Regions from separate parts of the Nocardia arseniciresistens genome, predicted to be linked through region 3. Evidence: riboswitches for the same ligand, from Rfam matches in the RefSeq annotation. Region 3 holds a riboswitch; each other region holds the start of a gene.
The links. A riboswitch is a leader RNA that binds a small molecule or an ion and turns the genes downstream of it on or off. The one in region 3 is predicted to bind S-adenosylmethionine.
Positions count from the first base shown of each region.

Region 1 (5,372 bases), on a different contig from region 3:
GGTACCTGCGGTACTGGGCTTTTGTGGCGTAGCGAACCGTCCGGGCGGTCAGCAACCGTCGGGGATGTCCTCGCCGAGTGCCTTCAGTGCGAGTCGGTGCATGGTCCGTCTTTCGTCGTCGTCGAGGCGATGTAGGACGGTGTCGGTGGCCTGTTCTATGAGTGTGTCGGACCGTCGTCGTTCGGCCCGTCCGGCCTGGGTGATGGTGAGCCGGTATTTGCGGCGATCGCTGGTATCCCGGGTGCGCACCACGAAACCGGCCTGCTCGAGGCTGTCGATCAGCCGCACGACTTCGCTGCGGTCGATCTTCAGTGCGTCCGATACCTGCTGTTGGCTCAAGTCGTCGTGATCCTCGAGATATACGAGCACCCAGTGATCGCGCAGCGACGAGCCCACCTCCGCCTTGATGGCCTGGTGCAGCTTGCCGAGCACGAAGGTCGGGAAGCGCAGCAGCCCGGGCGGGTGGGTGAATTCGGCGGACATTTCGAAAGTCTACCCATTGTTGAGCTTCCAGATTGTTGATACTCTCCACAATCTAGAAGCTCAACAAAATGGGAGAAGCCGTGACGGAAACTCGAGCGACGGTCACCACTGCCGGGCCCACACTCGAACCGATCCCCGCACATGTGTGGCGAGTGGCCGGTGTCGTTGTCTTCGGCGCGGTGATGAGCATGTTGGATACATCGCTGGTCAATATCGGGCTCAACGTGATCGCGGGCGATCTCGGCGCATCGCTGGACAGTGCGCAGTGGATCGCCAGCGCCTATCTGCTCGCTCTCGCTGTGACGCTGCCGCTGTGCGGCTGGCTGGGGCGAAGGGTCGGGACGGATCGGGTGTGGCTCGGCGCGTTGGTCGCTTTCACGGTCGTCTCCGGCCTCTGCGCGCTGGCTCCGAACATCGGCTGGCTCATCGCGCTGCGCATCGCGCAGGGATTGGCCGCCGGACTGTTGGTGCCAGCGGGGCAGACGTTGATCGGCCGGGTCGCGGGACCGCAGCGGCTGGGCCGGGTGATGAGCGTGGTCGGGATCGCGGTGGTCGTCGCGCCCGCGGTCGGGCCCACGATCGGCGGCGTGCTGCTGGCGCAGCTGTCGTGGGAGTGGCTGTTCTTGATCAACATTCCGTTCGGCGCGGTGGCGTTCGTGCTCGCGCGGCGCGTGCTGCCACATGAACAGGTGTCCCTCGGCCGCGAGCCGTTCGATATCGCGGGGTTCGTGCTGATCGGAGCGGGCCTATCGCTGCTGGTTTACGGACTCGGCGAATTCGGTAGCCGTGGCGGTCTTTCCGCGGTGTCGGTGTGGGTTCCCGTGGTCGTAGGTGCGCTCGCGCTCGGTGGCTTCGTGCTGCGATCGGTGTGGGGCCGCGGGCCGAAGGTTCTCGACATCGGCCTGTTCCGCAGCCCGATCTTCGCGACCGCGAACGTGGCCAACTTCTTCTCGGGTGCGGCGATGTTCGGGTCGATGCTGCTGCTGCCCCTGTACTTCCAGCTACTGCACGGCAAGGGGTTGATCGCCACGGGGCTGCTGCTGCTTGCGTTCGGTATCGGCGGCATCGTCGCGATGCCGGTAGCGGGGCGGCTAACCGACCGCTATGGCGGTGGTGTCGTCGCGGTGGTCGGCAATGTATTGATCGTCGCGACCACAATGCCGTTCGCACTCTCGGATGCCTCGCTCGATGCCGTTCTGGTGCAAGGGTTATTGCTGGTCCGAGGAATCGCGGCCGGGCTGACCGGAATGCCCATCATCGCGGCGGCCTATGCGGCGGTCGGTCGCGAGCAGCTACCGGATGCGGCGTCGTTCGTGAATATTCTGCAGCGGGTGGGTGGGTCCATCGGCGCGGCGCTGATGGCGGTGGTTCTGTACCGCGCCGGCGCCGCGGGCCGGTCCATCGACGTCGGCTTCCAGCAGGCGTTCTGGTGGCTCACGGCGGCGGGGTTCATCGCGCTTGTCGCCTCGGTCTTGTTGTGGCGCAAGGAAAAAGGTTAGGCAGCTGAGGCGGCGGTGCCGATGCCGAGTGCCGCGAGGATGGCCGCGCTCGCCTGTTCGAGGCGATCGCGGACCTTCGGCTTGCGCAGCATCGCCACCGCGCGGGAGGCGGCGATCGCGAGCAGCACCATCTCCACCGCCGCGATGCTCGATTCGACCGCGCCGAGGGCGAGGGTATTGGCGAAGGTGACCTCGGTGAGGAATTGGGGCAGCACCGCCAGGTAGAACAGGCCGACCTTCGGGTTGAACATGCACGACACCAGTCCGGCGGCGAACGCCGAGCGAATCGAGCTCGGCGTGCCGGAATTCGCCTGCGCGGTAATCGCTTCCGTGGGGTCCGCAACCGCCGCGCGGCGTTGCCGCCGATGATCGATCAGTGCGCGGACGCCCAAGTACACCAGGTAGATTCCGCCGACGACCTTGAGCGCGCGATAGGCCGTCGCCGACTGCTCCAGCAGGGCGGCGACGCCCGCCGCGACCACCACGGCCCACACGATGCCGCCGAGTGCCGACCCGATCGCCGCGGCGACCCCGGGTCGCGCGTCCACCATCGAGAAACGCAGCACCAGGAACGTATCGGGCCCAGGCGTGATCGACAGCAGCACGCACACACCGATGAAACTGAGCAGCAGGGAAAGCGTCACCCACCGATGGGACCGCACATCACGACATTGCGCAACCGAGTTCGACCTGCGCACGCCACGCCGTGATGGGCGGCGTTTGTGATTGCTGTTGACAGGGGCGGGTGAGGTCTGCCAATCTCGGTGCAGGTCATGAGTACCAGCATCAAGCCCTGGCTAGCTGGTCGGCAACCCTCCTCCGCGGTGGGGTGCTCCAGGTGACGACCTGGCCGCCGCCCGACCGGGCGCGGCAAGCGCGGACTCGAACAAATCTCTTGGTTCCTCCTGGTTCTGGGTCCTAAAACCGACGGGATTTCGTGATGACTGCTGTTGTGGATCAGACCTGTACCGCTCTCGCCAGGGTCTCCGGCGACGACCTCCAGGTCCCGCTCGTTCAAGGCGGGACGACCACCTACGCGAACTTCGACTACGCCGCGAGTGCTCCGGCATTGGCGCAGGTCACCGACCGCGTGCAGCAGCTGCTGCCGTACTACGCGAGTGTGCACCGCGGTGCCGGGTACGCCTCGCGGATCTCCACCGAGTGCTACGAGGCCGCACGCGGTTCGGTGACGCGGTTCCTCGATGCCGACGACGACCAGGTGGTCGTGTTCACCCGTAACACAACCGACTCGCTGAACCTGCTTGCAGGCTGCGTGCCCGGTGACACCGTGGTGCTCGACATCGAGCACCACGCGAACTTCCTGGCCTGGACCAGGAATGGCCGCCGGGTCGTGCGGGCCGCGGATACCGTGGCCGAGACCATCCGGCTGCTCGTCGCCGAACTGTGCAGCAAGCCCGCCGCGTTGCTCGCGGTCACCGGTGCGTCCAATGTCACCGGCGAGGTGCTACCGCTCGAGCGGCTGGCCACCATTGCCCACCAGTGCGGCGCACGCATACTGGTCGATGCGGCGCAGCTGGCACCGCATCGGCGAATCAGCCTGCGCGACACCGGAATCGACTATCTCGCGTTCTCGGGCCACAAGCTGTACGCGCCGTTCGGCGCCGGCGTCCTTGTCGGTCGCCGCGATTGGCTGGATGCGGCGGATCCGTATCTGGCGGGCGGCGGCGCGGTCAGGGAGGTCAGCACAACCGGCGCCGAGTGGGCTCCCGCGCCGCAGCGGCACGAGGCAGGCTCCCCGAACGTTCTCGGCGCGGCCGCGCTCGCCGCCGCCTGTGAGGCGCTCTGCGCGATCGATCCCGAAACCCTCATCACCCACGAGCGTGCGCTCGCCGAGCGCCTGCGCGCCGGCCTGCGCGCCATCCCCGGCGTCGATCTCCTGCGTATCTGGGACGACAGCCCCGACACCGTCGGCATCGTCGCCTTCACCCTCGACGGCTTCGTCCCCGGCCACGTCGCCGCCTACCTCTCCGCCGAACACGGCATCGGTGTCCGCGACGGCCGCTTCTGCGCCCACCCGCTACTTGCCCGCCTCGGCCTCGACGGCGCGCTGCGTGCCAGCGTCGGTCTCGGTACCAGCTCCGCCGACGTCGACCGCCTCGTCGGGGCGGTCGCCACCCTCGTCGAGTCCGGCTCGAAGTGGAATTACGCCGGCACCGACGGCCTCTGGAATCCGACCCCCGAAACCCGTCCTTTCGCCGGCCCGGACACATTCGCCGGTGCGGCACCCTGTCTGATCGAGTAGCTGGAAACAAGCCTGTGTCGCAGGCGATTTCATCCGGATGGAACCAATCGGCCGCTACCGGCGAATCCGACTGCCGTCCGGCCGTGTTCAGTCGTTGAGCGCGGTCGGGCGGTAGTAGCTGCCGTTGTAGTAGAGCAGTGGGGCGGCGGCGGGTTTTTCATCGGTGTTGTCGTGGACTCGGGTGACGAGGCCGACGACGAAGGTGTGGTCGCCGATGGGGATGAGTTGTCGGATCGTGGTGCGCAGCCAGATGGGGGTGCCGTGCAACACGGGCTCGCCGGTGTCCAGGGTTGTCCACAGTGAGCGGTCGGTGAAGCGTTCGTCGGCGGTGCGTGCGAAGCGCTTGGCCAGGTCGTGCTGGTGTTCGCCGAGGAAGTGGATGACAACGGAGTCGGCCGCCCGCAGCGCGGTGAGGCTCGATGAGGTGTGCGCGATATTGAAGGAGACCAGTGGTGGGTCCAGCGACAGCGACGCGAAGGACGTCGCGGTGAAACCGACGGGGCCGGTCGCGGAGCGGAGCGTGACGACGGTGACGCCCGCAGGGTAATGGCGCATCGAGGCGCGGTACTGGTCGGCGGTGATACCGCTCAGATCGTCGGGAATCTGGAAATCCGTGGCTGGCCGCTGTGCTTCGGTCACCTGACGAAACTACGCCCGTTTACGAGTGTGGGGAGCTCGCGTCGTTCTTCGTCCGGTCGGTCGGCATTCAATCCACGTCGAGCGGGAGTCCGGCGGTAATGCGGACCAGTTCACGAAAAGATGTGCGGAAGATGGTGTTCGGATGACCGCCCGCCGCCCACAATTCGCGATGCTCGGACAGCGCGTTATCGACCCAGGTCGGCAGGTTGGTCGGGTGGCCGACGGGAGCGACGCCGCCGATCGGCTGGCCGGTGACCTCGCGCACCATCGCGGCGGGGGCCCGGGTCAGCGTTCCCTCCAGCCGTTCGCCGGTGTGGCGCAGGTCGACCTGATGCGCGCCCGAGACGAGCAACAGCACCGGATCGTCGTCGAGCAGGAACACCAGTGACTTTGTGATCGCGCCCACATCGATGCCGAGTGCCCGCGCGGCATCGGCGGCGGTGGGCGTCGGCTCGGGTTGTGTGACGATGACACCGTGATGGCCGCGC
Region 1 is NZ_JBKORD010000007.1:58,752-64,123, reverse strand. Features, by position in the region: gene ACLMAJ_RS14275 (MarR family winged helix-turn-helix transcriptional regulator) at 49-483, opposite strand; gene ACLMAJ_RS14270 (DHA2 family efflux MFS transporter permease subunit) at 564-1,982, shown strand; gene ACLMAJ_RS14265 (LysE family translocator) at 1,979-2,626, opposite strand; SAM riboswitch class IV at 2,752-2,865, shown strand; gene ACLMAJ_RS14260 (aminotransferase class V-fold PLP-dependent enzyme) at 2,923-4,245, shown strand; gene ACLMAJ_RS14255 (flavin reductase family protein) at 4,333-4,884, opposite strand; gene ACLMAJ_RS14250 (YbaK/EbsC family protein) at 4,952-5,372, opposite strand, start outside.
Region 1: another riboswitch for S-adenosylmethionine. It lies ahead of ACLMAJ_RS14260 (aminotransferase class V-fold PLP-dependent enzyme); the one in region 3 lies ahead of ACLMAJ_RS08910 (rhodanese-like domain-containing protein).

Region 2 (5,372 bases), on a different contig from region 3:
GAGGAAGATCTCAGACCCCGACGTGGACCCGAGCCCCGTCCTCCGAGCCCTCGATCAGGTTCTCCGGCTTGTCCCTGATCATGAACGCGATCACGGGGACGGCGGCGAGGAAGAAACCCGCACCGACATAGAAGGCCACGTCGTAGCTGTGGATCGAGGCACGGGCGACCAGATTGTCGAGCGTCGAATTGCCCTCGGCGAACGACTTGGCCGTCTGCACCGAGATGGTGGTCAGCAGAGCGGTACCGACCGCGCCGCCGACCTGCTGCGCCGCGTTGAGCAACGCACTGGCCACACCCGAGTCCGCTTCCTCGACCTGATGCAGCGCGACGGTCTGCATGCCGACGAACAGCGGGCCCATGCCGAGCGCGATCAGCACCTGAGCGGGCAGCACACTCACCGCGTAGCTGTCGCCGAAGCTCAGCTGCGCGAGCCACAGCAGACCGAGGACGCCGAGCACCGAGCCGACGAGCATGAGCGGACGCGGGCCGATCTTCGGCAGCAGCGCACTGGTGACGCCCGCGCCGACCGCGATTCCGACGGGGAAGGGCAGGAAGGCGAATCCGGCCTTCAGCGACGAGTAGCCGAGCGTGACCTGGAAGTAGTAGCTCAGGAACAAGAACATCGCGAACATTGCGATCGGGACGAGCAGCGCGGCGAGGAATGCGCCACCACGGTTGATCTCACCCGGGATATGCAGCGGCAGCAATGGATTCGATGAGCGACGCTCGATCGCGACGAACGCGATCAGCAGTGCGACACCCACGACGAGCAGCCCGAGGGTGCTGCCCGCCAGCCAGCCGTCGTCGGCGGCGCGGCTGAAGCCGTACACGATGGCGATCAGTCCGAGGGTGACGGTGAACGCGCCCGGCACGTCGTAGCCGCCGGTGCGCGAAGTCGGTATGTCCTTCGCCACAAACGCCAGCGCGCCGAGCAGGGCCAGGATCGCGATCGGGGTGTTCACCAGCAGGCACCAACGCCAGGAGGCGTACTCGGTGAGTGCGCCACCCGCGATCAGGCCCAGTGCCGCTCCACCCGCCGAGATTCCGGCGAAGATACCGAACGCGGTCGCGCGCTCCTTGGCCTCGGTGAAGGTCACCGACAACAGCGAAAGTGCCGCGGGCGCAAGCAAAGCCGCGAACGCACCTTGAAGCGCGCGGCCCGCGAACAACTCGGCGCCGTTCTGCGCGAGCCCGGCAAGCGCGGAGGCCGCGGCGAATCCGATGAGGCCGACAATGAAGATCCGACGCCTGCCGAGGTAGTCGGCAAGGCGACCGCCGAGCAGCAACAGGCCACCGAAGATCAGCGTGTAGGCGGTCAGCATCCATTGCTTGTTGCCATCACTGATATCGAGATCACGTTGCGCGAATGGCAGCGAGATGGTGACGATGGTGGCATCCAGCACCACCATGAGCTGGGCCAATGCGATCACCCCCAGGGCCAACCAACGCGCCGAACTGCTCTGCTTTTCGGGAACGTCCACCGCTGTCGCAGTCTCGGTCATCGTGCTCTCCTCGTAACTCGAAGTAGTGCGATCATCTTGTCATCATCAGACATTTGTCGTCAAGGGAAAAATGTCGCAATACGACATTTGGCTGCTAACGACACAAAACGGCCCGATTGCGATAGAATGGCAGAATGCTCGAGTCATCAACGCCGACCGGCGCGAGCGCCGCAGCGGACTCCCCTGCCAGCGCCGAGGCGAACCAGGACCATGCCGCGAACCCGGTGCCCGCCGGCCTGCGTGAGCGCAAGAAGCAGCAGACGCGGCTGCGCATCATCGAGGTCGGACTCGACCTCTGCGACGCGCGCGGCTTCGATGCCACGACTGTCGAGCAGATCGCCAACGCCGCGGACATATCGCCGCGCACGATCAACCGCTACTTCGACAGCAAAGAGGACATCGTCCTCGGCCCGATCAAAGACTTCGGCGCCACTGTCGCCGAAACTCTGCGCGGACTCCCTGTGACCGGCAACGAGCTGGATACGCTGCGTCAAGCCTTCCTGCGGACCATCGACCGCGCGATCGACGGAAATGATGAGCTGGTCTCGTTCCGGCAGTTCCAGCAAATGCAGCGCATCCTGCGCAGCAGCCCGTCGGTCAGTGCGCGCAGCCTCGAACATGCCGACCACAAGTCCATCGCGATCGCCGAGGTGATCGCCGAACGACTCCACACCGAACCCGAATCGGTGCAGGTGCGGCTGATCGTCGGCGCCTGGCAGCTGATCGGGCAGCTCGGTATGGAGTGCTCGGTCGAGATGTTCGACGAGGGCGACCCGACGGCCGCGGCCATGGCGGGCCGCGCCGCGTTCCTCTCGACCTACGACGAGTTCGTGCGCATCGTCTGTATCCCCCAGGCCAGCGAAACCCACTGAGTTCGGCAGCAGATTCGATCATCGCCCGACCGCCAGCTATGATGCCGATCAGGTCATGAGTGCCAGCGCGAAGCCCCGGCTTGCTGGACGGCAACCCTCCAGCAGCGGTGGGGTGCTCCGGGTGATGACCGGGCTCTCGAAAGCCGAGAGCAAGCGCGCACTTCAGGAGGTACCCCCAATGTGTTGTTGTCCGTCGCCCCCACCCCGTTAGCAAGTAGTTCTGGCGAACAACCCTTTTGGAGCAAGACATGAGTGACCCCATCGCGTCCGCAGCCGATATCGATCCGACCGTTCCGTCCGATCCGGCTGCTCAGTCCGATCCGACGCAGTGGTCCTTCGAGACCAAGCAGGTCCACGCGGGACAGGCCCCCGACGAGACCACCGGCGCACGTGCCCTCCCGATCTACCAGACCACCTCCTACGCCTTCCGCGATACCGATCACGCGGCGGCGCTGTTCGGTCTCGCCGAGCCGGGCAACATCTACACCAGGATCATGAATCCGACCCAGGACGTGGTCGAGCAGCGCATCGCCGCCCTCGAGGGCGGTGTCGCCGCGCTGCTGCTCGCCTCAGGGCAGGCCGCGGAGACCTACGCGATCCTCAACCTGGCTTCGGCCGGTGATCACATCGTTTCCAGCCCGCACCTGTACGGCGGCACCTACAACCTCTTCCACTACACGCTGCCCAAGCTCGGCATCGAGGTCTCCTTCGTGGCCGACCCCGACGACCTGGCGCAGTGGCGAGCGGCCATCCGGCCGAACACCAAGGCGTTCTACGGCGAGACCATCGCCAACCCGAGCAGCGCCATTTTCGATATTCGCGGCATAGCGGACATCGCACACGCGGTCGGACTGCCGCTGATCGTGGACAACACCGTCGCGACCCCGTACCTGATCCAGCCGTTCGCGCACGGCGCGGACATCGTCGTGCACTCGGCGACGAAGTATCTCGGCGGCCACGGCACGGCGGTCGCGGGCGTGATCGTCGATGGCGGGGCGTTCGACTGGGCTGTCCGTGATGAGAACGGCCAGGCGCGGTTCCCCGGCTTCACCACCCCTGACCCGAGCTACCACGGTGTCGTGTTCGCCGATCTCGGCGCGCCCGCCTACGCGCTCAAGGCGCGCGTGCAGCTGCTGCGCGACCTCGGCGCTGCGGTATCGCCGTTCAACGCGTTCCTGATCAGCCAGGGCGTCGAGACGCTGAGCCTGCGCATCGAGCGGCATGTCGCCAACGCGCAGGCGGTGGCCGAGTTCCTGACCACGCAGCCCGGCGTCGAGTCGGTGGCCTACGCGGGCCTGCCGTCCTCACCGTGGCACGAGCGCGCCAAACAGCTCGCACCCAAGGGGCCCGGCGCGATCATCGCGTTCGAACTGAGCGGCGGTGTCGATGCGGGCAAGAAGTTCGTTGACGCATTAGCCCTGCACAGCCATGTCGCTAACATCGGTGATGTGCGTTCTCTCGTGATCCATCCCGCCTCGACCACGCACTCACAGCTGACACCCGAGGAGCAGTTGACCTCCGGTGTCACGCCGGGGCTGGTCCGGTTGGCGGTGGGCATCGAGGGAATCGACGACATCCTTGCCGATCTACGCGCCGGTTTCGCGGCGGTAGCGACGTGAGCGTGAGCGCCGAACCGAGTACCGTGCGATCCGCGTCGGCGGTGGCCCTGCCACCGCCGGACGGGCGCCTCGGCATGATCGCCATCGGGGAAGTGCGGCTGGAGAACGGCGCGGCTGTCCCCAACGTGCACCTTGCCGTGCAGCGCTGGGGTGAGCTCTCCCCGACGCTGGACAACGTCGTGCTCGTCGAACACGCGCTGACCGGCGACTCGCATGTGATCGGCCGTCCGGACGACATCCATCAGCTACCGGGTTGGTGGGACGGCATGGTCGGCCCGGGCGCGCCGCTCGATACCGACGAGTGGTGTGTCATCGCGACCAACGTGCTCGGCGGCTGTAAGGGCAGTACCGGTCCCACCTCGCTGGCTCCGGACGGAAAGCCTTGGGGTGCACGGTTTCCCGACGTTTCGATCCGAGATCAGGTGCATGCGGAAGTAGCACTGATGGACCTGCTCGGCATCGAAAGGCTCGCCGCCGTTGTCGGCGGGTCCATGGGCGGCATGCGGGTGCTGGAGTGGATGGTCGGCGCACCGGATCGGGTCGCTGCGGCACTGGTGCTCGCCGTCGGCGCGCGCGCGACCGCCGACCAGATCGGCACGCAGACAACGCAAATCGCCGCCATCAAGGCCGACCCCGACTGGCAGGGCGGCAACTATCACGACACCGATCGCGCGCCGATGGTCGGCATGGGCATCGCACGGCGCATCGCGCACCTGACGTATCGGACCGAGTCCGAGCTCGACCATCGGTTCGAGAACAGCGCACAGGGCGACGAGGATCCCAGGCGCGGCGGCCGTTACGCGGTGCAGAGTTATCTGGATCATCAGGCGAGCAAGCTCTGTAGCCGTTTCGATCCGGCTACCTATGTGCTGCTCACCGAGGCGATGAACAGGCACGACATCGGGCGGGGGCGCGGCGGCATCGAGGCCGCGCTCGCCGCGACGCCGGTGCCGTGCGTGGTGGGCGGCGTCGATTCCGATCGGCTGTATCCGCTGCGCACCCAGCAGGAGTTGGCCGACGGGCTGCCCGGCTGCGACGGGCTGGAGATCGTGCATTCACGTGACGGCCACGACGGCTTCCTCACCGAGGCGGCCGCGGTGTCGAAGCTGCTGACCGAGACGATGCGGCTTGCCAGGGTGCACCGCGAGGCCGACTGAGACCCACTCCTGGGAGCAGGGCGAACACCCTGCTCTCGAGGCCTGCCCTCAGCTCGCCGCGATACGCCTTGCCTGCTCAACGCGATTGATATTGGTCTCGATCCACTCGCGCAGCGCCGCGATCGGGGTGCGCAGGCTGTGGCCGAGCTCGGTCAGGTCGTAGTCGACGCGCGGCGGAATGGTGGGATGCACTGTGCGCGTGACAAATCCATCCGTTTCC
Region 2 is NZ_JBKORD010000003.1:266,464-271,835, reverse strand. Features, by position in the region: gene ACLMAJ_RS06760 (MFS transporter) at 11-1,504, opposite strand; gene ACLMAJ_RS06755 (TetR family transcriptional regulator) at 1,639-2,376, shown strand; SAM riboswitch class IV at 2,428-2,538, shown strand; gene ACLMAJ_RS06750 (bifunctional o-acetylhomoserine/o-acetylserine sulfhydrylase) at 2,625-3,995, shown strand; gene metX (homoserine O-acetyltransferase MetX) at 4,037-5,152, shown strand; gene ACLMAJ_RS06740 (winged helix-turn-helix transcriptional regulator) at 5,201-5,372, opposite strand, start outside.
Region 2: another riboswitch for S-adenosylmethionine. It lies ahead of ACLMAJ_RS06750 (bifunctional o-acetylhomoserine/o-acetylserine sulfhydrylase); the one in region 3 lies ahead of ACLMAJ_RS08910 (rhodanese-like domain-containing protein).

Region 3 (5,372 bases):
GAATATCCGCTGTAGGCAAGGTATTCCGCGACATTGCTGGTGTGCGCACGAGTGTCGAGCAGACCCTCCTTCGCCAGTCCGAAAGTCGCACCGCAGATGGCCGCGACCGGAACGCCCGCGTCGAGGAACTCCCTCGCCTTGCGCGCGAACGGAACGAGTTCGCCGGAGTCCCAGGTTTCCGCGCCGGGCAGGATCAGCATCGCGCTGTCCGCGGGGGCGAGGTCGGCGAGCGCCACATCCGGCACGATCCGCATTCCACCCATGGTGGTGATCGGTTCCAACGTCGGCCCGACAGTCTCGACCTGGAACTTGCCGGGCTCCTTGTGCCAAGTCTGCTTGTTGATATGCGCGGTAGCGGCACCCACCTCCCAGTCGGCGAGAGTGTCGTAAACGGCCATGTGCACTGTCTGCGTTCCCATGACAGTATCCTGTCATGTTTGACAGGATACTGTCAATTGCGCGATCGAAGAGCCGCCTCCGAGTCGCTCAGTCGGTGCGCTCGATCTCCGCGAGGTGAGCGATATTGGCTTGATCTTCAGAGGCAGAGCTCGGGTCCGCCCCGAACCAGGCGTCGAGAATCTCCGTCAACACCGCACTCGAGGTCGTACGCAGGCTCAGCGCGAGAACATTCGCGTCGTTCCACCTGCGCGCACCGGCGGCGGTGAAGGCATCGGCGCACAACGCGGCCCTGATACCGGCCACCTTGTTCGCGGCGATGGACGCACCGGTTCCGGTCCAGCAGCAGACGATGCCCTGTTCGGCCCGCCCGGCGGCGACATCGCGCGCCGCCGCCTCACTGGCCCAGGCCCAATCGTCGCGCTCGGTCGCCGATAGCGCGCCGTGCACAACCGGCTCCAGCCCACGCCTGCGTAGCTGCTCGACCAGCTCCTCGGCCACCCCGACACGTTCGTCCGCCGCCACCGAAATTTGCATATGTCCAGGGTAAGGGCCCGGCGTTGCGAGCACAGCAGGTCGGCGAACAGGACACCGTCGTAGCGCTTCGGCGCGACGAGGCCCCGCTCGCCGAACGGAACTCAGCTCAGCGCGTGGTCCAGATCGTCGAGGAGGTCCTCGACGTCCTCGAGGCCGACCGAGATGCGAACGACACCGTCGGTCAGACCGATGGTGGCGCGCCCCTCCGGGCCCATGGCACGGTGGGTGGTGGTGGCCGGGTGGGTGATCAGAGACTTGGAGTCACCGAGGTTGTTGGAGATGTCCACGATGCGCAGTCGGTTGAGCACCTCGAAGGCGCGCTTCTTGCCTTCCCCCTCGGGCGAGTTCAGCTCGAAAGTGACCACCGTGCCGCCACCGCTCATCTGCTCGGCGGCGAGCGCGTGCTGCGGATGTGACTCCAGGAAGGGGTATTTCACCCAGCTGACGGATTGGTTGCCCTCGAGGAACTTCGCGATGCGCAGCGCGGATTCGGTCGAATGACGCACCCGCAGCGGCATCGTCTCCAGCCCCTTGAGCAGCGTCCACGCATTGAACGGGCTCAGCGCGGGACCGGTATGGCGCATCAGATTTTTCACCGGGCCGTCGATGTAGTCGTGCTCGCCGAGAATCGCGCCACCGAGCACGCGGCCCTGGCCGTCGATGTGCTTGGTGCCGGAATATACGACGACGTCGGCGCCGAGTTCGAAGCCGCGCTGCAGCAGCGGGGTGGCGAAGACGTTGTCCAGCACCACCTTCGCGCCCGCCGCGTGCGCGAGCTCGGTGACCCTGCGCACGTCGACCAGCGTCTGCATGGGGTTGGCCGGTGTCTCGAAGAACACCGCCTGGGTTGGCACCGACAGCGCCTGCTCCCACTGGTCGAGGTCGTCGCCGTCTACGAAGACGGTCTCGATACCCCAGCGCGGCAGAATCTCATTGCACACCACGAAGCAGGAGCCGAACAGACTGCGCGCGGCCACAAGTCGATCGCCCTTCGCCAGTAGCGCACCCAGCGCGGTGAAGACCGCGGACATGCCGCTCGCCGTCGCGAAGCAGGCTTCGGCGCCGTCCATCAGACGCAGCCGCTCTTCGAACATGGCGACCGTCGGGTTGCCGTAGCGCGAGTAGACGAAGTGTTCGACCTCGCCGGTGAAGGCGGCCTCGGCGGCCTCGGCACTCTCATAGACAAAGCCGGAGGTCAGGTACAGGGCCTCGGTCGTCTCCTCGAAACCGGAGCGGCGCAAGCCACCTCGCACACCGAGGGTCGCGGGACCGACGCCTTCGGGCAGCGGCTTGTCGAAGGACCCGCCGGTGATCACGACTGCCGCCAGGGGAGTCCGATGGCACGCCAGCCGGAACCGCCGCGATGGCCGGTGGCGTCGAGGCCGCCCTCGAAGCCCTCGAGCACGTTGTAGGACGGTTCGATCCCGAGGCCGGTCGCGAGGTTCGCGGCATGCGCGGAACGCTGGCCGGAGCGACACAGGAACACCACGGGGGTTTCCTTGCCGCGGCCCTCGAGGGCTTCGGTCAGCTGCTGCTCGAACGCGCTGTTTCGGGTGCCGGTGCCGTCGACCCACTCGATCAGCACGGTCGGCCGCTCGATCGAGGTGGTGTCGGGAACGCCGACGAAGCGCCATTCGGCTTCGGTGCGCACGTCGACGAGGACGGCTTCGGGGTTGTCCCGCAATAACTCCCATGCCTGCTGCGGGGTGATGTCACCGGCATAACTCATGTGGACCTCCTGTGAATCCGCTCTTGCCGCACCTGGGTTTCGGTGCGCGGCCAGGTCGTCACCCGGAGCACCCCGCCGCGGAGGAGGGTTGCCGACCAGCAAGCCGGGGCTTGACGCTGATTCTCATGACCTGGTTCTGAGATTGCCTGGGCGGGGGTCGCCCTGTCAAACACCAGTTCACGACATGGGACGCATCAACCGCAGATGAGCCAGCCGTCGCCGGATCGCGTCAGATTCCAGGTAGCGGGCGTCTGTTTGCCGTCGACATCAGTGGTGACCGTGACCTTCGCCCTGTCACCGTCGACCATCGGATTCTCGATTTTGGTTATCTCGACCGACTTTCCGGTTTCGAGGCCACCGAGCTGAACTGTCAGCGACGACTTCCCCTCGTCGAATCCCTCGCATGCCACACCGGGCGGCGGCGTGATCTCGGAACGGCCGCGCGCATCCGCGTAGTTGCGAACCGCCGCCGCGATGCGGTCGGCTTCTGTGACATTTTTCTCAGCGGGGGTCAGCAGCCCGCCGAGCACGATCGCGACGATCACGACGACCGCGACCACCGCGGCCGCGATGAACGGCCACGCCGAGCGGGAGTCGGTCTGATCGATCTCGATAACGTCGTCGCCTTCGGCGGCCTGCTGGTCGGTCATGTCCACATGATCCCTGGTCGGCGGGGTTATCCGGCGGCCGCCCCCGAACTCGGCGACACGCCACCGATGATCAGCGTCACGTCCTGGTGTGCGACCGTTATCTCGGGGCACACAGTGGGTACGCAACGATGGACTGGCCCGAGAGGGATCCGGCCGGTCACCGCACCGGCGCGGGTGACCCATCGCAACACCGATAGAATCGCGAGACTGCGGCCTGCTGTCATAGCCGATAGGCCAGCGAGCCACTGCGCCGAGTTAGCCTAGGCTAAGACTGACGCCATAAACTGTTTTCGACCATAAGGTGCGCGTAAGAGATGACCGAACAGAGTGCAGCGACCCGCCCGCTCCGCATCGCGATCGTGGGTGCGGGGCCGGCCGGTATCTACGCCGCTGACGCATTGATGAAGTCCGATGCGGAAGTGTCGATCGACTTGTTCGAGCGTATGCCTGCCCCCTTCGGGCTGATTCGCTACGGCGTCGCGCCGGACCATCCGCGCATCAAGGGCATCATCACCGCCCTGCACAAGGTGCTCGACAAGCCGCAGGTTCGCCTGCTCGGCAACATCGACTACGGCACCGACATCACCCTCGACGACCTGCGCACCTTCTATGACGCGGTCATCTTCTCCACCGGCGCCAACGCCGACAGGGCGCTGGAGATCCCCGGCATCGGCCTGGACGGCAGCTACGGCGCCGCGGACTTCGTCTCCTGGTACGACGGGCACCCCGACGTGCCGCGCACCTGGCCGCTGGAGGCCGAGAAGGTCGCCGTGCTCGGTGTCGGCAATGTCGCGCTCGACGTGGCGCGGGTGCTGGCCAAGACCGGCGACGAACTGCTGCCCACCGAGATCCCGCCGAACGTCTACGAGGGCCTCAAGGCAAACAAGGCGATCGAGGTCCACGTGTTCGGCCGCCGCGGTCCGGCCCAGGCGAAGTTCACCCCGCTGGAACTCCGCGAGCTGGACCATTCCCCGACCATCGAGGTCATCGTCGCTCCGGAAGACATCGACTACGACGAAGGCTCCGAGGCCGCGCGCAGGCACTCCAAGCAGGTCGACATGATCTCGAACACCCTCGAGCAGTGGGCCATCCGCGACGCGGGAAACCGGCCGCACCGGCTGTTCCTGCACTTCTTCGAGTCCCCCACCGAGATCATCGGCGAGAACGGCCAGGTCGTCGGCCTGCGTACCGAGCGGACCCAACTCGACGGCACCGGCAACGTCAAGGGCACCGGCGTGTACAACGACTGGGATGTGCAGGCCGTGTACCGCGCTGTCGGCTACCTGTCGCAGAACCTCACCAACCTGCCGTTCGACGACCAGGCAGGCACCGTGCCCAACGAGGCCGGTCGCGTGATCGGCGACGAGAACGCGGACGGCGCCGAGCGTTACCTGCCCGCCACCTACGTCACCGGGTGGATCAAGCGTGGCCCGGTCGGCCTGATCGGCCATACCAAGGGCGATGCCAACGAGACCGTGGCCTGCCTGCTCGACGACAGCACGAACTTCACCCCCGCTGCCGAGCCGGAGCTGGACGCGGTGACCACGTTCCTCGAGGGCAAGGGCATCCCGTTCACCACCTGGCAGGGCTGGTACCGCCTCGACGCGCACGAGCGCGCACTCGGCGAGCCCGAGGGCCGCGAGCGGGTCAAGGTCGTCGAGCGGGAAGACATGCTGCGGGCCAGCGAGCCGAACAAGGTCTGATCGTCGCGGATGGGGAGGCGGAAAGTCCGACACTGAGGCATTCTGTACACGTGTTCGATGCCCACCTCCACATCTTCGACCCGCGGTTCCCGCTGGCCGAGAACGAGGGTTACCTGCCCGACCCCTTCACCATCGCCAACTACCGAAAGCGCATGTCGCGCTACGATATCGGCGGTGGTGCCGTGGTCAGCGGCTCCTTCCAGGGCAGCGACCAGACCTATCTCGAGGCCGCGCTCGCCGAGCTGGGTGACGGCTGGGTCGGCGTGACCCGCCTCGATCTCGACGCCACCGACGAGGAGATCATCGAACTCGACCGCATCGGCGTGCGCGCGCTGCGCTTCAATCTCAAGCGCGCCG
Region 3 is NZ_JBKORD010000004.1:248,896-254,267, reverse strand. Features, by position in the region: gene ACLMAJ_RS08925 (type 1 glutamine amidotransferase family protein) at 1-419, opposite strand, end outside; gene ACLMAJ_RS08920 (RpiB/LacA/LacB family sugar-phosphate isomerase) at 487-933, opposite strand; gene ACLMAJ_RS08915 (O-succinylhomoserine sulfhydrylase) at 1,035-2,249, opposite strand; gene ACLMAJ_RS08910 (rhodanese-like domain-containing protein) at 2,246-2,662, opposite strand; SAM riboswitch class IV at 2,677-2,793, opposite strand; gene ACLMAJ_RS08905 (Rv0361 family membrane protein) at 2,857-3,312, opposite strand; gene ACLMAJ_RS08900 (FAD-dependent oxidoreductase) at 3,627-5,015, shown strand; gene ACLMAJ_RS08895 (amidohydrolase family protein) at 5,066-5,372, shown strand, end outside.